Egicoccus sp. AB-alg2: one gene and its partner. The main gene of each other region encodes a partner of the protein of the gene in region 2 in a complex. Links are inferred from orthologs where the notes say so. Each region holds a gene or a part of one and is shown on either strand. Other genes may lie near its edges. The genes, in order: uvrB and ACERM0_RS05915.

Evidence for each region.
Region 1: the proteins of ACERM0_RS05915 (region 2) and uvrB are in contact, whole or in part, in a crystal structure (PDB 7EGT), measured with the Thermus thermophilus proteins. The link is inferred for Egicoccus sp. AB-alg2 from one-to-one orthologs. Residues at the interface, in WP_096412145.1 of Thermus thermophilus: His654, Arg656, Phe657, Gln666, Asp668, Glu669, Lys680, Arg681, Leu682, Ser683, Lys685, Tyr686, Ala687; in WP_096411307.1 of Thermus thermophilus: Glu23, Leu25, Arg26, Asp27, Gly28, Glu29, Arg30, Phe31, Arg55, Glu326, Asp327, Phe328, Glu379, Ser382, Gln383, His398, Gly400, Arg401.

Annotation. Positions count from the first base shown.
Region 1 is NZ_JBGUAX010000001.1:303,454-313,971, forward strand. Bases 6,793-9,750 are described here. They hold uvrB (excinuclease ABC subunit UvrB), read right to left. Parts: upstream 9,335-9,750; coding sequence 7,250-9,334; downstream 6,793-7,249. Other genes in these bases: fni (type 2 isopentenyl-diphosphate Delta-isomerase), read left to right, coding at 6,793-7,233; ACERM0_RS01490 (hypothetical protein), read right to left, coding at 9,495-9,750. Also shown: ACERM0_RS01450 (polyprenyl synthetase family protein), read left to right, coding at 1-811; ACERM0_RS01455 (phytoene/squalene synthase family protein), read left to right, coding at 808-1,719; ACERM0_RS01460 (lycopene cyclase domain-containing protein), read left to right, coding at 1,716-2,441; ACERM0_RS01465 (glycosyltransferase family 2 protein), read left to right, coding at 2,429-3,508; ACERM0_RS01470 (cytochrome P450), read left to right, coding at 3,505-4,719; ACERM0_RS01475 (phytoene desaturase family protein), read left to right, coding at 4,716-6,206; more of fni, read left to right, coding at 6,199-6,792; more of ACERM0_RS01490, read right to left, coding at 9,751-10,518. UniProt on the Escherichia coli protein: The UvrABC repair system catalyzes the recognition and processing of DNA lesions. A damage recognition complex composed of 2 UvrA and 2 UvrB subunits scans DNA for abnormalities.
Region 2 is NZ_JBGUAX010000003.1:138,862-150,207, reverse strand. The notes cover bases 3,340-7,125. They hold ACERM0_RS05915 (UvrD-helicase domain-containing protein), read right to left. Parts: upstream 6,804-7,125; coding sequence 3,540-6,803; downstream 3,340-3,539. Other genes in these bases: ACERM0_RS05910 (S8 family serine peptidase), read right to left, coding at 7,030-7,125; ACERM0_RS05920 (SRPBCC family protein), read right to left, coding at 3,340-3,435. In the rest of the region: sucD (succinate--CoA ligase subunit alpha), read right to left, coding at 1-475; sucC (ADP-forming succinate--CoA ligase subunit beta), read right to left, coding at 545-1,726; ACERM0_RS05930 (cobalamin B12-binding domain-containing protein), read right to left, coding at 1,812-2,207; ACERM0_RS05925 (hypothetical protein), read left to right, coding at 2,412-2,927; more of ACERM0_RS05920, read right to left, coding at 2,974-3,339; more of ACERM0_RS05910, read right to left, coding at 7,126-8,406; ACERM0_RS05905 (hypothetical protein), read left to right, coding at 8,680-9,393; ACERM0_RS05900 (DUF4870 domain-containing protein), read right to left, coding at 9,458-10,084; ACERM0_RS05895 (ABC transporter substrate-binding protein), read right to left, coding at 10,324-11,346. UniProt on the Escherichia coli protein: A helicase with DNA-dependent ATPase activity. Unwinds DNA duplexes with 3'-5' polarity. Translocates on single-stranded DNA with 3'-5' polarity. Initiates unwinding more efficiently from a nicked substrate than double-stranded DNA.

The DNA of each region.
Region 1 (10,518 bases), on a different replicon or contig from region 2:
GCTCACCGCCGCCGCCTGCGCGAGCGAACTGCTGCACCTGAGCACGCTGTACCACGACGACGTGATCGACGGCGCCGACGTCCGCCGTGGCGTACCCAGCGCCAACGCCCGCTGGGGCGAGCGTCTGGCCGTTCTCGCGGGCGACCGCCTGACCGCGCTGGCGTTCGAGGCCGCCGCCGACGCTGGTGACGAGGTACCCGGGCTGCTGGCGCGCACCTACCGTCGGCTCGTCGAAGGCGAGCGCCTGGAGGCCAGCCTCGTCGGACGCATCGACGTCGGGGTGACGGGCTACCTCGAGGTCGTCGACGGCAAGACGGCCAGCCTGATCGCCGCCGCCGCCCGCGCCGGCGCGGCCATGGCGGGAGCGGCGCCGGCGATGCGAACGCGCGCCGAGGCCTGGGGCCGCACCCTCGGCGTCGCCTTCCAGCTCGCCGACGACCTGCTCGACCTGACCGCCAGCGCCGAGGTCGCCGGCAAGCCCGTGGGCCACGACCTCGAGCTGGGCGTGTACACCTGGCCCGTCCTCGACGCCATCGGCTCCCCCGCGGGCGTGCGACTGCAGACGGTGCTGCGAGACCCGCCCCCGCACCCGCGGCCGGCCGTCGAGGAAGCCATGCAGATCGTGCACGGCTGCGGCGCCGTCACACGCGCCGGCCGACTGGTCGAACGCTTCCTCGACCGCGCCGACGACCACCTCGGCGCGCTCCCACCGGGTCCGGCCCGCACGTCGCTGCGCACGCTCGGACGGGCGTTGGTCCCCCCGCCCGCCGCGGTCCCGTCCGCCCGGGTGCCCGAGGCGGTGGGCGCATGACCGGCCGCGACAGCAGCAACGTCTGGCCGGAGGTCACGGCCGTCATCCGCCACCACTCCACGACCTTCTGGCTCGGCAGCTGCCTGATGACCGGCGAGCGGCGGCGCGCCACCCGTGCAGTCTACGCCGCCTGTCGGATCGGGGACGACGCCGCCGACCTCGCGCCGCGCCCACGGGAGGCCGTCGCCGTCTGGCAGACCCGCATCGAACAGGCCTACCTCGGCCGGCCCGTCGAGCCCTGGGAGCGGGCCCTGGCCTGGGCGGTGCGTCGATTCCCGGTGCCACGCGCCGCCTTCCACGCCCTCGCCGACGGCTTCCGCGCCGACTTCGGCAGCGTGCGCCTGGCCACCTTCGCCGACCTCGACCGGTACTGCTTCCAGGTCGCCGGGGCCGTCGGCCTCATGATCGCCCCGATCTGCGGGGCGCACGGCCCGGCCGCCGAGCACGCCGCCGATCAGCTCGGCCGCGCGATGCAGTTGACGAACTGCCTCCGTGACGTCGGCGAGGACCTCGCCCGGGACCGTGTCTACCTGCCGGCGGACCTCCTGGCCGCCTACGGTGTCACGCTCGACGACCTACGGAGCGACGTGCGCGGACCCCGCTACCGGCGGCTGATGGAGCACCTCGCCCACGAGGCCGAGCAGCGCTTCGAGATCGGACTCGACGGCCTGCACCACCTGCGCCACCACCGCACCGCCGTCGCCTATGCGGCCGTCCAGTACCGCGCCATCCTCGACGAGTTGCGCGCCGGTGGCTGGGACAACCTGCGGCAGCGCGCCAGCGTGCCGCCGGCCCGCCGTGCCCGCCTGCTCGCCGAGGCCCGCAGCGCCACCCGGGCCGCCGGCACCGCCCCCGCCGCCCCGTCCCCGCAACCCCTGGCGGGCACCGGCACGGGAGGCGCGGGGTGACGTACCTGCAGTTCCTCCTCGTCTTCCTGCTCCCGCCCCTGCTGCTGCTGGCCGTCCCGGTCGTCCGGACCCTGCGGGAGCGGCCCTGGCTGGGTGCCGGCCTGCTGACGCTGGTCGTGATCGCGTACGTGTGGACCACGCCCTGGGACAACTACCTGGTCGCGAGCGAGGTGTGGGGCTACGGCGACGGCCGCGTCCTGGGCACGATCTGGTACGTCCCGATCGAGGAGTACCTCTTCTTCGGCCTGCAGACGCTGATGACCGGCGGCTGGACCATCCTGCTCATGCGCCGCGCCGACCTGCTCGCGCCGCCGCCGCCCCGTGAGCGGGCGAGCCGCTCGACCGTGCTCGCGTGGGTCGCCGGCACCGTCACCGCCGGCGCGCTCGTCCTCTACGAACCGACCCGCTATCTCGGCCTCATCCTGGCCTGGATCGGCCCGCCGCTGGGCCTGCAGTGGTGGTACGGCGGCCGCTGGCTGGCTGACCGCCTGCGCGTGCTGTGGCCCGCCGTCGCCGTGCCGACGGTGTACCTGTGGCTGGCCGACGGCTACGCGATCGCCAACGGCATCTGGTCCATCAGCGAGCGCTACACCACCGGGCTGGCCTTCGGCCCGCTGCCGGTGGAGGAAGCCACGTTCTTCCTCGTCACCAACCTCGTCGTCGTGCAGGGCATGGTCCTGTTCGCCTCCGTCAGGTCCGAGGTGCTCGCATGGGCCCGTTGACGCTCCTGCGGCGCCTGGTCGTCGCGTTCCTCGCCGGCCGGATCGCGGTCAACGTCGTGAACTGGCGCACCTTCCCCCGCATACGCGCCGCGGTGCGCGGCGACCTCGAACGGGTCTCCGTGCTCGTGCCCGCCCGCGACGAGGCCGGCAACCTGCCGCTGACGCTGCCGGGTCTGGCGCGGCAGGGAGCCGGTGAGGTGCTGGTGCTGGACGACCACTCCGAGGACGGCACCGCCGAGGTGGCCGCGGCCGTCGAGGGCGTCAAGGTCCTGACGGGTGCGCCGCTGCCCGACGGCTGGCTCGGCAAGGCGTGGGCACTGCACCAGCTGGCCGAGGCGGCCCGCGGTGACTGGCTGGTGTTCACCGACGCGGACGTGTACTGGGAACCGGGCGCCGTGGCCGGCTTCCTCGACGCGCTGGAGGCCCAGGGCGCCCGCGTCGGCTCGATCTTCCCGACCCAGGACACGGTCACCTGGGGTGAGCGGCTGACGGTGCCCGTGATCGACGAGGTGCTGCTGTCGGGCCTGCCCTACCCGCTCCTGCACGCCGACGTGTCACCGCACGCCGTGACCGCCAACGGCCAGGCGATCGCGATCCACCGCGAGGTCTACGACGCCATCGGCGGCTGGGCGGGCGTCCGCGGCCGGATCGTCGAGGACGTCGCCTTCGGCCGGCTGGCCCGCCGCGAGGGCAACGCCGTCGCCCTGGCGCTGGGCGACGGCGTGGTCCACACCCGCATGTACCGCGGCTACCGCGAGGCGCTGGCGGGGTTCGGCAAGAACCTGCTCACCGCCCACGGCCGCAGTCGCGGACTGCTGCTCGCGGACGTGGCGTGGCACGGGCTGGCCTACACGCTGCCGGCCGCGCTGGCGCCCCGGCACCCGGCCTGGCGCCTGCCGCTGGCCCTGGGGATCGCCCAGCGGGCCGTCGTCGCCGCCACGACCCGGCGCGACCCGCTGGAGGCGGTGCTCGCACCGCTGCTGCCGATCGCCGGCCTGCCGGTCGCGCTGCGGGCCCTGCAGCGACGCCAGACCTGGAAGGGCCGCAGCTTCGAGGTGGGCGGATGACGGCGGCACCCGCGACCACCTCCCACACGGGCCTGCCCTCGCCCGCCGGTCACCCCGTGCACGGCCACCTCGGGCGTTGGGGCCAGGAGCCGCTGGCCCTACTCGAGGAGGGCGCGGCGCTCGGGCCGGTGTTCGAGCTGCGCCTGCCCCGGCGGCCGGCCGTCGTCGGCGCCTCCCCGGCCTGGAACCGGTTCGTGCTCCGCGACGGCGAGACGTTCGTGGCCCGCCGGAGCATGCCGGCGCTGATCCCCCACCTCGCCGGCGGCATCATCACCACCGACGCCCCGGCCCACCGGCCACGCCGCCTCGTGCTGGAGCCGCGCTACCGCGACGTGGACAAGCTGCGCGCACGCGTCCGCGCCGCCGTCGACGCGATGGTCCCCGTCGGCGAGTTCGACGGCCTGGACTGGGCCCTCCACGCGGTGCCCGCGATGCTCAACGCCGCGCTGTTCTCCGGCCGCTTCCCGGCCGACCTGCTCGCCGAGTACCTCCGCCCGCTCGAGGAGGGCATGCCCTCGGCGCTGATCCCGCGGCCCGGGGCACGCCGCGCCGTGCGGCGCGAGCTGTCGCGCCAACTGGCGCTGCGGCGCGACGACCCGCAGGCCGACGACCTCGCGGCCGCTCTTGCCAGCGTGCCCGGCGCCGTCGAGGAGCTGCGGGTCGGGCTCGCGGCCGGCTTCGACACCAGCGCTCACACGCTGGCCTGGGCACTGTGGTACCTCGCCGCGCATCCCACCTGGCAGCCGGCCGATCGGCGTCGTCAGGCCGTCGACGAGGTACTGCGGCTGCACCCGCCGGGCTTCATCGGTGCCCGGCGGGTCGCACGGGACACCAGCTTCGAGGGTACTCCGCTGCCGGTCGGGACCATGGCGTTCTACAGCCCGATGCTCACCCACCGCCGGCCGGAGCTGTGGGAACGGCCGGACGTCTTCGACCCGACCCGGTTCGAGGTCGGGATCCGGGCCTGGACCTACATCCCGTTCAGTGCCGGGCAACGAACCTGCCTCGGAACCCACCTGGCGCGCCTGATGCTCGACGAGGCGCTCGAGGCCGTGCTGCAGCAGTCGCTGCGGGCGGTCGCGGGCGACCCGAGCCCGGTGGCCGCCGTCACCATCGCACCGCGCGGGCCGCTCCGGCTCGTGCGGGGTCACTCCCCCGCCTCTTCCGCCGCCGGCGCCTCCCGCGCCCCGCACGAAAGCGACCGACCGTGACACGTGCACTCGTCCTCGGTGCCGGCATCGGCGGCCTGTCCGCCGCCGCACGGCTCGCCCACGCCGGCTACGACGTCCAGGTCCACGAACGGCTGCCCCGCCCCGGCGGGCGCGGCAACGTCATCCAGCGCGACGGCTTCCGGATCGACACCGGTCCCAGCATCCTGCTGATGCGCGACATCGTCGAAGCCACGTTCGCCGACGTCGGGGCCGACCCCGCCGACTACGTCACGATCCGCCGTCTCGACCCCGCCTACAAGGTGTTCTTCGCCGACGGCGCGCGCATGGAGGCCCGCGTGGAACGCGAGGCCCTGAAGGCGGAGCTCGACCAGATCGAGCCGGGCGCGGGCGCCCGTTTCGACGACTTCGCGGCCATCGGCGACAAGCTCTACCGCGGCGCGCGCGAGCACTTCGTCGAGCGCAACTTCCGCTCGCTGCGCGAGATGTTCGGCATCTCGAACCTGCCCCAGTTCGTCTCGCTGCGGGTCTACGAACCGATGCACAAACTGGTCGGACGCCACTTCAAGGACCCGCGGCTCCGCCAGCTGTTCACCTTCAACGCCATGTACATCGGGATGAACCCGTTCACGGCCCCCGCCATCTACGCGCTGCTGCCCTACAACGACACCGTCGAGGGCGTGCACTTCACCGACGGCGGCATGTACGGCCTCGTGGAGGGGCTGGTACGGCTGTGCCGCGACCTCGGCGTCGACGTCGTCTGTGACCACCCCGCCACCGGCGTCATCCAGCGGGGCGGCCGCGCGGCGGGCCTGCACTTCGACGACGGCGACCTCGAAGCCGACCTGACCCTCGTCAACGCCGACTGGCCGTGGGCACAGCGGCGGCTGCTGGGCCGCGAGCCACGCCACCCGCTGGGCAAGAAGCTGCGCTACGGACCGTCCGCATTGAACTTCTACTTCGGGGTCCGCGGCGACCTCGGCGACCTGCGGGCACACAACGTCGTGTTCGGCGACGACTACGAGGGCAACTTCAGCGACGTCTTCGCCGGCCGTGTGCACGAGCGCCCGTCCTACTACGTCCACGTGCCGACCCTGGCCGACCCGTCGCTGGCGCCGGACGGACACCACATCGCCTACGTTCTGGTGCCCCACAGCAACTCCGACGCACCCATCGACTGGGAACACGAACGGGACCGTGTGCGCGACTACGTGCTGACCGACCTGGCCGCCAAGGGGGTCGACCTGCGCGACCGGATCGTGCTCGAGGAGGTCATCGACCCGCCGCGGTGGGCCGACGAGTTCTCGCTCGACCGCGGCGCGACCTTCGGGCTGTCGCACTCGGTGAGCCAGGTCGGCTACCTGCGGCCACACAACAAGGACCCACACCTGCGCGACCTGTACTACGTCGGCTCCTCCACCCACCCCGGGGCCGGCGTGCCGATGGTGATGCTCTCCGCCCGCCTGGTCACGGAACGGATCGTGGACGAGCACCCGCCCGCCCGGCTCGGGGAGACGGTGCGTGCCTGAGGGGATCCTCGACCGCAAGCGCCGCCACCTCGAGGTCTGCCTCGAGGAGACGGTCGACTTCCAGACCCGCACCACCGGGCTGGAGGACGTCGAGGTCCCCTACCACGCGCTGCCCGACCTGGACCGCGACGGGATCGACCTGGGCACCTCGCTGCTCGGCCGACGGTTGCGCGCGCCGTTCCTGATCGGAGCGATGACCGGCGGCGAGGAACGCGGCGGTCGCATCAACCGGGCCCTCGCCGAGGCGGCCCAGCGCTGCGGGGTCGGGCTGATGCTCGGCTCGCAGCGCGTCATGCTCGAGCGCCCCGAGGCACGCCACAGCTTCCAGGTGCGCGACCTGGCACCGGACGTGCTGCTGGTGGGCAACCTCGGCCTTGCCCAGTTCGTGGCCGGCTACGGCCCGGCCGAGGCCGAGCAGGCCGTCGACGAGGTCGGCGCCGACGCGCTGGCCGTGCACTGCAACCCGCTGCAGGAAGCCATCCAGGGCGGCGACGTCGACTTCCGGGGCGGTCGTGACCACCTGGCGCGCCTTGCCGAGGCGCTGCCGGTCCCGGTCGTGGTCAAGGAGGTCGGTCACGGCATCGGCCGGCGGGCCGCCCGGCAGTTGGCCGGCCTGCCGCTGGGGGCGGTCGACGTGGCCGGCGCCGGCGGCACGTCATGGGCACGGGTCGAGCAGTTCGTCGCCCACGGCGCGGTCGTGCGTCCCGACGTGGCCGAGATCGGCGTCCCGACGGCCCGGGCCCTGCTCGAGGTGGGCAGCGAACTGCCGGAGATCCCGCGCATCGCCTCCGGCGGCATCCGCAACGGCACGGACGCCGCCCGGGCGCTGCTCCTCGGCGCCTCGGCCGTGGCGGTGGCACGGCCGCTGCTCGCGCCGGCGCTGGCGGGCGCCGACGCCGTCGTCGCGTGGATCGAGGAGTTCCTCGACGAACTGCGCACCGTCATGTTCGCCGCGGGCGCCGGCGACGTGGCCGCGATGCACCGGCTGGGGTTGCACGCCGGCCCGGTCGCACCGGTGGTGCCGTAGGCGCTGTACGCGCCCGTCAGACGTTGGCGGCCTCCATGCCGGCCAACTCGCGCTTGAGGTCGGCGAGCTCGTCACGCAGTCGCGCCGCGAACTCGAACCGCAGTTCCGCCGCCGCCTCGTGCATCTCCTCCTCGAGGCGCTGGATGAGCGCACGCAGGTCCTCCTGCGGCACCTCGGAGACGTCGACCGCGTCCCGGGCGCTCGGCGAGTCGTCCGGGCGGTAGTCCTCGCCCTGCTCCTCGGCGCGCACGGCCGCGATGATGTCACCGACGCGCTTGCGCACCGTCTGCGGGTCGATGCCGTGCTCGCGGTTGTACGCCAACTGCTTCTCGCGCCGCCGCTCGGTCTCCTCCAGCGCCCGCGCCATGGCCTCGGTGACCTGGTCGGCGTACATCACGACCTGGCCGTCGACGTTGCGGGCGGCGCGACCGATCGTCTGGATCAGCGACGTCTCCGAGCGCAGGAAGCCTTCCTTGTCGGCGTCGAGGATGGCGACCAGCGACACCTCCGGCAGGTCCAGGCCCTCGCGCAGGAGGTTGATGCCGACGAGGACGTCGAACTCCCCCAGCCGCAGCGATCGCAGGATCTCCACCCGCTGGACGGTGTCGATGTCGGAGTGCAGGTACCGGACCCGGACGCCGTTCTCCAGCAGGTAGTCGGTCAGGTCCTCCGCCATCTTCTTCGTCAGCGTGGTCACGAGCACGCGCTGGTCACGCTCGGTGCGCTGGCGGATCTGCTCCATCAGGTCGTCGATCTGGCCCGTGGTGGGCCGCACGACGACCTGCGGGTCGACCAGCCCGGTCGGCCGGATGATCTGCTCCGCGATCGTGTCGGACTCGCGCCGTTCGTAGGCGCTGGGCGTCGCCGAGATGAACAGCCGCTGCCCGATGCGCTCCAGGAACTCGTCGAAGGTGAGCGGCCGGTTGTCGAAGGCGGACGGCAGCCGGAAGCCGTGCTCGACCAGGGCGTCCTTGCGGGAGCGGTCGCCCTCGTACATGCCGCCGATCTGCGGCACGGTCACGTGGGACTCGTCGAGGAAGACGACGAAGTCGTCCGGGAAGTAGTCGAGCAGCGTGTAGGGCGGCGAGCCGGGCGCCCGCCCGTCGAAATGGCGCGAGTAGTTCTCGATGCCGTTGCAGAACCCGACCTCGCGGATCATCTCCAGGTCGTAGTTGGTCCGCATGCGCAGCCGCTGGGCCTCCAGCAGTTTGCCCTGGCCCTCGAGGTCCGCCAGTCGCTGCGCCAACTCCGTCTCGATGGAGCCGAGCGCCCGCTGCAGCGCCTCGGGCGAGGAGACGTAGTGCGAGGCCGGGAAGATGCCGACCTGCTCCACCGGCCGCGACACCTCGCCCGTGAGCGGGTCGACACGTACGATCCGGTCGATCTCGTCGCCGAAGAACTCCACGCGCACGGCCCGCTCGTCGTCCGCGGGGAACACCTCGAGGGTGTCGCCGCGGACGCGGAAGGTGCCGCGGATGAGGTTGAGGTCGTTGCGGGCGTACTGCAGGTCCACGAGCTTGCGCATCGAGGCGTCCAGTCCGACCTCCTCGCCCGAACGCAACCACAGCACGTGGTCCTCGTACTCGTGCGGGGAGCCGAGGCCGTAGATGCACGACACCGAGGCGACCACGACCACGTCGCGGCGCGACAGCAGGGCCATGGTGGCCCGGTGACGAAGCCGGTCGATCTCGTCGTTGATCGACGAGTCCTTCTCGATGTAGGTGTCGCTGGAGGCGATGTAGGCCTCCGGCTGGTAGTAGTCGTAGTAGCTGACGAAGTACTCGACGGCGTTGTCCGGGAGGAAGTCGCGGAACTCGTTGGCGAGCTGCGCCGCCAGCGTCTTGTTCGGCGCCATCACCAGGCACGGCCGCTGCAGCTGCTCGAGGACCTTCGCGGCCGTGAAGGTCTTGCCGGTGCCGGTCGCGCCCAGGAGGGTGACGGCCCGCTCGCCGGCCTCGAAGGCCTCCGCGATCTGCTCGATGGCACGCGGCTGGTCACCCGAGGGGGTGAAGTCGCTGACGACCCGGAACCGTCCGTCGCCGGAGCGGCGTTCGTCGAGGTCGCGACGGCGGGCAGCGAAGGGCGTGGCGAGTTCGGACATGCGGCCGAGCGTACCTCCGGGACGCGGACCGGCCCGGACCGCATGGCGGCCGCCCTCCATCGGCCGCCCGGTCGGTCCGGGCCGGTGAGCCCCCCTGAGGTGGGCCTGCTGGCGAGGGGGACCGAACCTCCGCTGCCGGTCCACCCCACCGAGCGGTTGGTCAGGTGCCGACCATGGGCACCCCCGCGCCGGCGAGGGCGTCGGGCACGTCGGGGAGGTCCCCGGCCGAAGCCCACGCCAGCAACCGCGCACGTCGATCGGGGTCCGGCGCGCCCCCCGCGGCCGCGCCGGCCCACCCGTCCAAGGCGGTGGCGGCCCGCAGCGGGCTGCCGCCGTCCCATCCCTCGCGTAGCGAGGCGCGATCCATCCGCGCCGCACCGTCGAGGAGTTCGTCCCACTGCTCCGGGGCCGGCCAGCGGTGCAGCGGCACCGCCGCGCCGAGCGCGCCGAGCAGGGCCGCGAACTCGTCCTCGGCCCCCCGTCGCCCCGACCGGGGCACGGCCAACATGGGCACGTCGGCGGCGGCGACCGCCGCGACCGTGCTCAGCGATGCACCGGCGACGACCGCGTCCGCAGCCCTGAGCACGGCGAGCAGGTCGTGCCGGACGCCGAGTGGCTCCAGGCCGGGTGCCGGCGCGACCGTCGTCTCGCCGGCGATCAGCCACCGCCAGCCGGGCGTGGCCGCGGCGGCCGCGCGCAGGTCCGCCGGCTCGACGCCCGCGCCGCGGCGCCCCGTCACGACGACCATCGTGCGGCGGGCGTCGGAACTCCCGGCCGCGGGCAGCGGCGACGGTGCCGGGCCGAGCGGCGCCGGCAGCCAACCCACGTGCTGCACGCGTGCCTCGTCGATCGGCCCGGTCGAGCGCGGCGCGAAGGCGCGCGGGTAGGGCGCCAGCAGGCCGTGGGCGACCTCGTGGACCAGGTCGCGTTCCTCGCTCCGCTCGCCGTGCCGCAGCAGGGTGGCGACCGGGACCTCCCCCAGCGCGGCGGCCAGCACCAGCGAGTCCGGCCCGTCGACGAACAGCAGGTCGGGTCGTTCGCGCGCCACCCAGGCCAGCACCTCGGCGGGTCCGTTCACCGGCACCTGTTCGACCGCGGCATCCAGGGGGACGTCGACGCCGACAGGCCCCAGCACCGTCGCCCGCGACCGGAGGTGGGGCAGCACCGCTGCCATCCGCCCCCGC
Region 2 (11,346 bases):
GCGTCCCCGAGCGCGACACGAGCCCGACCTTGCCCGGCTGGGTGATGTCGGTCGGGATGATGCCGACGTTGGACTTGCCGGGGCTGATCAGGCCCGGGCAGTTGGGGCCGATCAGCCGGACGCCGCCGCGGCGCACGACCACGTCGAACACCTCGGTCATGTCGTGGACCGGCACCCCCTCGGTGATGGCGACGATGGTCTGGATACCGGCCTCGTAGGCCTCCAGGATCGCGTCCTTGGTGAAGGGTGCGGGGACCATCACCATCGAGGTGTTGGCGCCGGCCTCGGACACGGCCTCCTTGACGGTGGCGAAGACCGGGACGTCGAGGCCCTCCCAGGTCGTGCCGCCCTTCTTCGGGTGCGTGCCGGCGACGACCTTGGTGCCGTAGGCCTGGTTGCGCTTGGCGTGGAACGTGCCCTGGGACCCGATGCCCTGGACGACGACCTTCGTGTTCTCGTCGATGAAGATGCTCACGAGTTGCTCCTCACGCCGCTGGTGGGCGTTGTCGGCACCCCGTGCCCGGGGTGCGGCTCGTCGGTCGGCTCAGGCCTCGCTCGCCAGTCGGACGGCCTCGGCGGCGGCTTCCTGCATCGTCGGCCTCGACACGACGCTGGGCAGGTCCGCCTCCTCGAGGATCCGGCGGCCCTCCTCGGCGTTGGTGCCGTCGAGGCGCACGACGAGCTTCTGTGGGAAGTCCCCGAGGCGCTTGGTGGCCTCCACGATGCCGTTGGCGACCTCTTCGCCGCGCGTGATCCCACCGAAGATGTTGACGAACACGCTCTTGACGTCGGGGTCCTTGAGCACGAGGCCGAGGGACTCGGCCATCGCGTCGGCCGACGCGCCACCGCCGACGTCGAGGAAGTTCGCGGCCCGCCCGCCGTTCTGCGCCACGACGTCGAGGGTGGCCATCACCAGGCCGGCGCCGTTGCCGAGCACGCCGACGTTGCCGTCGAGCTTGACGTACTGGATGCCCTTGGCCTTGGCCTCGGCCTCCAGCGGGTCGTCGTTGTCGATGCCCTCGATCTGCCACTCCTCGTAGCCGTCGTGGCGGAACGCGGCGTTGTTGTCGAGCGTGACCTTGGCGTCCAGCGCGATGATGCGCCCGTCTTCGGTCTTGATGAGCGGGTTGATCTCCGTGAGGGTGGCGTCCTCGGCGAGGTAGGCGTCGAAGAGCTGCACCAGCAGGTCCGCGGCCTCATCACGGACGTCCTCGGGCATCTTCGCCTCGGACATGATCTCCCGCGCGAGCTCGCGGGGCAGCCCGTTCTCGCGCTCGGAGGGCAGCACGGTGCGCTTGACCACCGCCTCGGGGTTGGTGCGGTTGACCTCCTCGATCTCCACACCGCCTTCCTTCGAGCAGATGATCAGCTCGCCCTTGTTGACGCGGTCGTGCATCACTGACAGGTAGTACTCCTCGGCGATGTCCGACGCGGGCTCGATGTAGACCACGTTGACGGTGTGGCCCTTGATGTCGAGCCCGAGGATGTTGCCGGCGTGCTCGCGGGCGGCGTCGACCGAGGGGGCGTACTTGACCCCGCCGGCCTTGCCGCGACCGCCGGTCTTGACCTGGGCCTTGACCATGACGGCCGAGGCCCCGTCCTGCTCGATGTAGCGGCGTGCGGCCGCCTCGACCTCGTCGACGGTGCGGCAGGCGGTGCCCTCCGGCGGCACGGGCACCCCGTTGCGCCGGAACAGCTGCTTGCCCTGGAACTCCACGAGGTCCACGGAGGGCCTCCTCGATCAGGTGTACGGAAAGGGGCGGGAAGAACGAAGCGCCGCGTCCCTGGCGGGCGCGGCGCGTCAGGCGGGCTCAGACACGTTCGGGGACGTTGCCCTTCACCCAGTCGGTGATGGTCTTCATGGGCGTGCCGGGCGTGAAGATCGCCGCGATCCCCTGCTCCTTCAGCAGCGGGATGTCCTCCTCGGGGATGATGCCGCCACCGAAGACGACGACGTCGTCGGCGCCGGCCTCGCGCAGGAGCCGGGCCACCTTCGGGAACAGCGTCATGTGCGCACCCGAGTGGATCGACAGGCCGACGGCCTGCGCGTCCTCCTGGAGGGTGGCGCTGACGATCTGTTCGGGGGTCTGGTGGAGGCCGGTGTAGATGACCTCCATCCCCGCGTCGCGCAGCGCTCGCGCGACGACCTTGGCACCTCGGTCGTGACCGTCCAGCCCGGGCTTGGCCACGACGACTCGGATCGCCATCGTCGACTCTTTCTGTTCGCGTCTGCGCGGGCCCTGGAGGGATCGCCACCGCGGCGCCGCGAGCTCGTGGGTGTGGCGCCTCGTCCCGCGCGCCGCACGTCCCGGCGAGGATAGTCGGCACCTGGCAGGACCATCCAAGCCGCCCCGGGCGAGCGTCCACCCCGCACCGGGCCCCGGTGCTGCGGCGGTACCGTTCGCCGCAGCATGGGCGACCCGAGGCAGACCGGCCAGCGGCCGGAGTTCGGCCCCTCCGGCTACCTGCCGGAGCGGGCGTCGAAGCGTGCGCGCAAGATCGTGCTGCGCGCGCCGCTCGGCCTGCAGTGGGTGGTCGCGTCCGTCCTGGCGGGGCTGGTCGTCGTCGCCGCCGGCGTGCTGTTCCTCCAGCGCAGCGGCGAGCCGCCACCGGCCCCGTGGACACCGGTGGGCGAGATCGACGAGCTGGCGGCGAGCCAGCCGCTGGACGACCTCGACGCGGTGCTGGTGGCCGCCGGCGGGCGGATCCGGGTCTTCGCCGACGCAGCCGGGGTCGCCTACTGCGAGCCGTCCAACCGGCTCGAGGACGGCGCGCGGGTCTGGAACCTGACCGGCCGCGGTCTGGGCGGCGCGGCGTCGCTGGCGGAGTACCCGACGATCGTGCACGACGGCACCGTCTACGTGGACGCGACCCGGACCGTGGCAGGTCCGGCGCCCTCCTCGGATGCCGCCGAGCCGGCCTGCTGACCCGGCCGGCTGGCCTGGCCGGGCCGTCGTCGCCGGGTCGGACGCGTCAGACGCGGGCGCGCACGTGGTCGTCCAGTCGCGCGAGGGTCTTCTTGATGCCCTGGAGGTTGTGCCGCGGGTAGCTCGACAGGTCGAGCCAGACCTTGGTCAGCGCGCGCGACCAGTCGAAGGTCTCCGTGACGAGCGTGGCCGGCCTGCCGTCGTCGGTGGTGGTGTCCTCGAGTTCATAGCGCCACCGGTGGCCGTGGAAGTGGCGCCAGGCGATGCGGCGGCCCTCCTCGAACTCCACGACGGTGTTGAGGATTCGGTAGGGCACGCCCACCTTCATCGACATCCCGAACCTGGCGCCGAGGTGGAGACGCTCCGGCCCGCCCGACTGCACGTCCCGGACCGTGCCGGATCCGTCGATGACCGGATGCATCGCCGGGTCGGCCAGGACGTCGAAGATCGCCTGCCGGTCGGCCTCGATCACCCGACTCGCCGACACCTTCCGCGTGCGCTTCGACACCCGCTGCTCCTGCCTGTTCCGACGTCCGTCGCCTGCGGGTTCGGCACCGTAGCCAGTGACGGTTCGGTGTCCGACGCCGACGTTCGGCACGAGGCCGGTGTGGGTCAGGTCTTCACGAGTGGGGCGTAGGCCAACATGAGGTGCTTGCGGCCGGCCTTGTCGAAGTCGACGGTGGCCTCGGCGCGTTCGCCCTCGCCGGTCAGCGAGGCGATGGTTCCCGGACCGAATTTGGTGTGCAGCACCCGGTCGCCCGGCCGGAACTCCTCGCCGGCGACCTCGAGGAGCTCCTTGTCGCGGCGACGCGACGCGGCCGACGTCGCGCGGGTGGCGCCGCGACGTTCGACGAGGTTGCCCGGCAGCTCGTCGAGGAACCGCGACGGCGGGTTGTACGAGGTGCCGCCCCACAGCGTGCGGTGGTCGGCGTGCGTGACGTACAGCCGCTGCTGCGCGCGGGTGAGCCCGACGTAGCAGAGCCGGCGCTCCTCTTCCAACTCCGCGGTGTCGTCCAGCGAGCGGACGTGCGGGAAGACCCCGTCCTCCATGCCGACCAGGAACACGACCGGGAACTCCAACCCCTTGGCGGTGTGCAGCGTCATGAGTGTGACGGTGCCGTCCTCGGCGTCCTCGAGCTCGTCCTGGTCGCTGACCAGGGTGACGGACTCCAGGAACGTCTCCAGCCCGGCGATGCCGGTCGCCCCGTGCCCGGGGCGCGAGGGATCGGAGCCGCCGCCGCGCTCGTGCACCTCGGTGGCGACCGACTTGAGCTCGCGCAGGTTCTCCTCGCGACCCAGTGCCTCGACGGTGCGTTCGGCCTGCAGCTCGCGCAGGTAGCCGGTCCGGTTCCAGATCTCCTCGATGAGGTCCGGGACGGCGAGGTCGTGCTCAAGCGCGGTGCGCAGCCCGTCCAGCAGGTCGACGAACGAGGTCACCGCGCCGATCGCCCGGGTGGCCAGGCCCTGTACGTGCTCGGCCTGGCGGCACGCCTCGAGGAAGCTGATGCCCTCGCGCCTGGCGTGCCAGTCGACGGCCTCGACGGTGCGGTCGCCGACCCCGCGGCGGGGGGTGTTGACGACGCGCCGCGCCGACACGTCGTCGTCGGGGTTGACCAGCAGGCGCGCGTAGGCGAGGACGTCCTTGATCTCCTTGCGCTCGTAGAAGCGCACCCCGCCGATCACCCGGTACGGGATGCCGACGCGGATGAACACGTCCTCCAGCACACGGGACTGGGCGTTGGTCCGGTAGAAGACCGCCGCGTCGTCGAACGTGAAGCCCTCGGCCCGGAGCTTCTCCAGCTCTTCGGCGACGAACGCGGCCTCGTCGTGCTCGTCGTCGGCGTGGTAGCGCACGACCGGTTCGCCGAGCCCCTGGTCGGTCCACAGGTCCTTGGGGTAGCGCGAGGCGTTGTTGCGGATGACCGCGTTGGCGGCGTCCAGGATCGTCTGCGTCGACCGGTAGTTCTGCACCAGCGGGATGACGGTCGCGTCCGGGTAGTCCCGCTCGAAGTCGAGCAGGTTCTGCACCGTCGCACCGCGGAAGGCATAGATGGAGTTGTGCACCAGCATGCTGTTGGCCACGTACGTGTGCGTGTCCGCCACCTCGAGGTCGTAGACGGGCCCGTCGTGGAACCCGACGTCGACGTGGTCGACCGTTGCCTCGACGAACTCTTCCTCGCGCTCGAGGAGCACTTTCATGCCGGGATGCACGTGCGACAACGGCACGACCGGCCACCTGACGCCGTCGATCTGTGCGCGGCGCACCACGTCGATGCCGCCGTCCGCGGCGATCTGTCGCGCGAGGGTCAACGCCGCCTCGTACGACTTGCGGCTGGTCTCGATCTTCCAGCCGCCCTTGCCGTTGTCGCGGACCCGGTGCCCGGCCGCCCGGAGACGGTCGGCCATTTCCTGGCGGTTGGAGCCCCATGTGACGCGGTGCATGCCCACTTCGCCGTAGCGGTGGTCCTGGTACATGACGACGTTGACCGTCTGACGTCGCCTGCCCCCGCCTGGCCGATAGTGCGGAAAGTCGGGATGCAGGCACAAGTCGGCCATGAGGTCCTTGGCACGACGTTCGGTGTCGACGCGCCCGAAGAGCTCCGCCAGCCGTTCGTCGCTGATGGACAGATTGCGGCCCTCGGAGTGGAAGCACATCGTCGGCAGTCCGTACTCCGCGGCGAAGTACGACTCCCAGAAGGTGGCCTCACCGACGTCGTCACAGACCTTCAACACCCAGGCAGCGTCGGCGCGTTCCTGATTGACGCGGACGCGCAGGCCGACCTCGACCTGCTTCGACGTCGCCGGTCGCACGGCCTTCGTACGGCCGATCCGGTAGCCGCGGTCGGCGCGATACATCAGATAGACGAGATGCCGGTCGTGCAGGTCGTTGGTGAATCGTGCCAGGACCATGTGGTGCGGGGTGCCGACCAACAGCTGGCCGCCGACGTGCACCCGCCAGACCGGTCCGAGATAGCTGCCCTGCATCACCTTGGTGACCGGGCGAGCGACGGCTTCGTGCGTACCGCCCGTGCCGAGGACGACATCGCCCTCCTGCACCTCCTCGACGGGTACGGGTCCGCGAATCGTGGAGATCGGCGTGCCCGGCACGAGACACTGGTCGTGGTCACCGACGACCATGATGTTGCGGTTCGCGGCCGCGAGCAGGTTGACGAGGTGGTACTGGGCGCGGTTGGTGTCCTGGTACTCGTCGACCATCAGGTACTGGAAGCGCTGCTGCCAGTGCTCGAGCACGGGGTCGAACAGCTGGAAGATCTCCACCGTCTTGACGATGAGGTCGTCGAAGTCCAGGGCGTTGGCCCGCAGCAGCCGGTCCTGGTAGGCCTTGTAGACGTCGGCGATCTGGATCTCCGGCCACGCGCCGGCACGTGACGCGTAGGTCTCGTGGTCGACCAGCTCGTCCTTGGCGTTGCTGATCGCGTGCTGGATCGCCCGGGGCGACAGCCGCTTGTCGTCGACGCCGAGGTCCTTGGCGATCTGCCCGATCAGTCGCTGGCTGTCCTGCGCGTCGTAGATCGTGAACCCGCTGCGGTAGCCCAGCCGGGTCAGCTCGCGCCGCAGGATCCGCACGCACGACTTGTGGAACGTGGTGACCCACATCCGGTCCGACAGCCGGTCGCCGACGAGCCCACCGACCCGCTGGGCCATCTCGCCGGCGGCCTTGTTGGTGAACGTGATAGCCAGCAGCTCGAACGGGCTCACGTGCCGGTCGCGGATCAGGTGCGCGATGCGGTGGGTCAGCACGCGGGTCTTGCCGGACCCCGCTCCGGCGACCACCAACACGGGGCCGTCGACGGTCTCCACGGCGTCGCGTTGCGCCGGGTTCAGACCTTCGAGCAGACGGGGATCGGCGGACACGGTGAGCCTCGGACGACGACGGCACGGCAGCCCCGACGGCGTGCCGGGGTCGAACCACCGAGGGTAGTGCAGGCCTCCGACATCCCGGCCGCGTGTCTACAGCCCGCACCACGGTCCACCGAGCCGCGAAGGGGTACGGCGGCGACGCGAGAACGGCCCGGGACGGCGGAGTCCCGGGCCGTTCTCCCCCCGCGTGGGAGGTCCTTGCCGTGCGTGGCGCTGCGGTTCAGCCGCGCCCGCGCCCGGGTGCCTGGCCGGAGCGGCCGGGGTGGCCACTGCTGCGGGCCGGTTCCCCGGCGGCGGTGCGGACGGCGGCGACGGCGTCGACGAGTCCGGCGCCCTGCTCGAAGCCCGAGTCGCCGTAGCTGGTGGCGGTGGCGACGAGGATCTGCTCGACCTCGGCCGGCGTCAGCTCCGGCGCGACCTGCAGGACCTGGGCGGCGATGCCGGCGATGTGCGGGGCAGCCATCGAGGTGCCCGACAGGCTGCTGTAGTACAGCGGGTCCGGCGACGCGGTCGCGCCGGTGGCGCAGACCGGCAGGGTGAGCCGGCACGCCGCGATGATGTCGACGCCGGGGGCGGCGAGGTCCGGCCAGGTCTCCGGACGCGTGGCGTCACCGCGTGACGAGAAGCTGGCCGTCTCGCCGTCGCGGGTACCGGTGCCCTGGTCGTCGTAGGCGGCGACACAGATCATGCCTGGGGTCGGGTCGACGCACTGGATGCTGGTCGACTGCGTGGAGCCGTCACCGCCCGAGTTGCCGGCGGCGAACACCACCACGACGCCTTCGTCGATCAGCGCCCGCACGACCCGCGGGATCGCACCGTCGGGGTTGTAGTCGCCGGCGCTGCCGCCCCAGGAGTTGTTGACGACGCGGATGGTCGGCGTGACCGTTTCGTGGTTCTCCAGCACCCAGTACAGCCCCTCGAGCCCGGAGTGCATGGAGATCAGCGTCCCACCGCTCACGCCGTGGATGGTGGCGCCGGTGGCGGCGCCGTGGAACCTCCCGGACGACGCGGTCCCGTCCCCGGCGACGATCCCGGCAACGTGCGTGCCGTGGCCGCCGAGGCTGAGCGTGTCGGACTCCGGGAACGGGATCGCGGTGCCGCCCAGCACGCCGAGCGACGGCACGACCTTCACGTTCTCGCCCGTGCGAGCCTCCAGGTCCGGGTGCCAGCCGTCCACGCCGGTGTCGACGACGGCGACGCCCACGCCGGTGCCGTCGACGACCTGACCGCCGATGGTGACCTCGCCGTCCAGGAGTTGCTGACCGCGGGTGGCGACGTGGGAGGAGTCGGTGAAGGTCTCGATCGGGGCGTCGTGCTCCAACCGGATGACGCCGGGTACGTCCGCCAGCCCCCGCAGCGCGTCGGCCGGCCCCTTCGCAAGCAGGACGTGGATCCGGTCGTAGCGGCTGACGAGATCGACGCGGGCGTCGACGGCCTGGGCCGCGGCGTCCACGTCGGCGTCCTCGTCGAGGATGACCAGCACGGTGGCCGTGCCGGTCAACTGCCGTACGGCGTCGTCGACGATCGTGGTGGTGACACCGGTCACGGTGCCGACGCCGCCGAGCATCGGGCCGAGGAGGCCCCCGACGGCGAACAACGAACCAGCGGAAAGGGAAGCGAGTCTCCGGCGCACGTGGGGCTCCAGGCGTTGGTGGCAGCGGATCTGCCGGGCTCAACGCCGGTGCGTGCGTCCGGTGACGCGCGCGGACTAGTCCCGACGCCACCGTGCGCTGCTCGCAACCTCGACGGCGCTCGGCCGCGCGATCTGGGCATAAGTCCGGCTTTCGCTTCGTGGGTCGCCGCCCAGGGCGTCGGGCCGGCCCTTGCGTCGTGACCGACGTGGCGGTTGCACATGACGACAGGACCGGGGTTGAACCGAAGGTCGTGGTCCCGACGGGTCGGGCTGCTCGCGCTCGCCGTGCTGACGCTGAACGCGTGCGACAGCGGCCCGGACCCGTCCCGTGCGGTGACCGAGCCGGCGACTGCTGCCACGGCACCGCTGTCCGACGCCGGTCGCCCGGCCACGAGGCCGGACACCGATGCCGGCACCTCGGACGCGGCACCGCAACCCGATGCCGGCGCCTCGGACGCGGCACCGCAGCCCGACCTCGCCGTCCTCGAGGAGGCCGCTGACCTCGAAGTCGGACGCGAGTTCCAGCAGCGGTTGCTCGCTGCCAGCGAGATCGGCGAAGACGACCTCGACGAGGCGATGCGCGCCGCGACCGACTGCATGCGCCAGGCCGGTGTCGACGCGCGCTACCCCGATCCGGACGGCGTGGGCATCACCTCGCTGACGCGGCCACCGGATCCGGGCTACGCCCTCAGGGTGTATCCCGGCGTCGACGAACAGGCGATGTACGACATCGTCAGGCGGTGCGAGCGGGCGTGGTCGTCGCGGGTGAAGGCACGCTGGGAGGCCCAGACGTCCGCCAGCCACTCGGCCGCCGACGAGGCGGTCGCCTTCGACGCCGCGATCGCCTGCGCCCGGGAGCAGGGCCTGGTTCGCGACGACCCGCCGAGCCTGGCGGACGCGTACCGGGGTATCGCAAGGGGCGGCTGCCGGCCGTGGGAGGCGATCGAGTAGCCGACGTCAGTCCGCCGCGCGACCCTGTGGGCCGCGCGGCGGAGCGGGTCGGCGGCGGGCGCCGTCAGCGCACGAAGCGGATCGTCATCGGGTAGCGGTAGCCCTCGCCGTTGGAGGCCTTGATGCAGCCGACGATCGGCAGGATCAGCCAGAGCAGGCCGAGCGCCGCACCGAGCAGGCCGATCGGGATCAGGCCGATCCCGACGGTGAGCAGGCCGATGGGGAAGGCCGCCACCACCAGGATCACCCCGTAGAGCGCCACCGACAGGTTGAAGTTCAGCGACTCCTTGCCGTGGTGGTCCACGAACGGGTGCTCGCGCTTCAGCAGCCACACCAGCAGCGGCCCGATGATCGGCAGCCCGACGAAGGCGAGGTAGGCCGAGGCGTGGGCGCCGATGCCCCAGCCCCGGATGTCACCGGGCAGCCCGGACGGGTGCGGCTGCGGCTGGCCCCAGGCAGCACCGTAGGGGCCACCCGGCTGCTGCCACCCGCCGGCCGTGCTGCCGGTCGGCGCGCCGGCGCCCAGTTCACCGGGTCCGCGGCCGGCGTCCTGCCAGGCCGGCTCGCCGGTGCCCGAGTCCCAGACGGGGCGTTCCTGCCCGGCCGTCGGCCCGGCGGCAACGGCCGTCCCGCAGACCGGGCAGGTGGTCGCGGTCGACTCCAGGCTCGCACCGCAGTTCTGGCAGGTCACCGTGATTCCTTCTCGAGGGAGGCCGGCACGCGCCGGCCCGGGGGGTTCTTGGGTCGAGTCCTACTGTCCCAGTGTGCGCCGGCCCCGACCATCGGGGAGCACCCTTGGACGGCCCTGACCTCGCCGCCGGGCGCTCAGGGCCGACGCCGGCGTCCGACACGCCGCTGGGGCGGCCCGAAGGCCGCCCCAGCGTTGCGCTCCGTCGGGTCCCGCGTCACGGGCACCCGACGTGCCTCGACTCAGGTGCCCGAGCAGGGGGCGCTGTAGTCGTACTCGTCGGCGGTCGGGCCGGTCACGCCGGTCTCGACCGTGCGCAGACGCAACGGCTCGTCCGCGTCGGGCTGCGAGATGACGGCCGTTCGCACGGCGGTCTCGTTGGCGTCGCCACCGAGGGTCCGCTCGGGCAGGGCGCCCTCGTAATCGACGGTCAGTCCGTCAACGGCCGCCCGCAGGCCCTCGCGGGTCAGGTCGCCGTTGGCGGCCGCCTGCTCGAGCAGCGCCTTCATCGGGTACGACCAGATCCAGCCGAAGGTGAACCCGTCGTTGCCCGGCAGGTTGCCCTCACCGAGGAACTCCTGCATCGCCTGGTGCGCCTCGGACTCGCCGGTGAAGGCCTCCCACGGACCGACGTGGGTGAAGGCAGCCTCCAGGGCCTGTGCGGCCGCCGACTCCATCAGCGCCGGGTTCCAGGTCGGCACGGAGCCGATGAACCGGCCGTCGAAGCCGTTGGCCATCGCCCCACCGACGATCTCCGCGGTCTCGGCCGGGCCGGTGGCGATCACCACACGGTCGGCGCCGCCGCTGACGACCTGGCCGACGGCGGCGTCCTGCGAGCCGACGACGGCGTTGGGAGCGGTCTCCACGAAGCCGAGGTACTCGATGTCGTTGGCCTCGGCCCAGGCCTGCACGCCAGCCGCCGAGTCGCCGCCGTAGTCACCCGGGTAGCCCACGGCCATGACCGAGCTGATCTCGCCCTCGTTCTCGCTCGACCAGTCGAGCGCGATCTGCGACTCGATGCAGTACGAGTAGCCGGAGTTCAGGATCAGCCCGTAGTCGGCGGACTCGTGGTCCCAACCCGACCACCACGACGCCGGGACGCCGAGGACGTTGTCCTCGTCCATGTCGGGCAGGATCGCCTCGGTCGGCGGGGTGCCCAGCGTCTGCGCGAGCGCGAGGACGTCGGGCTCGATCTCGCGGTACAGCTGCGACTGGGTCTGCGGGTTGTACTCGTTGTCGCGGGTGTACTCGGTCACGTTGACGTC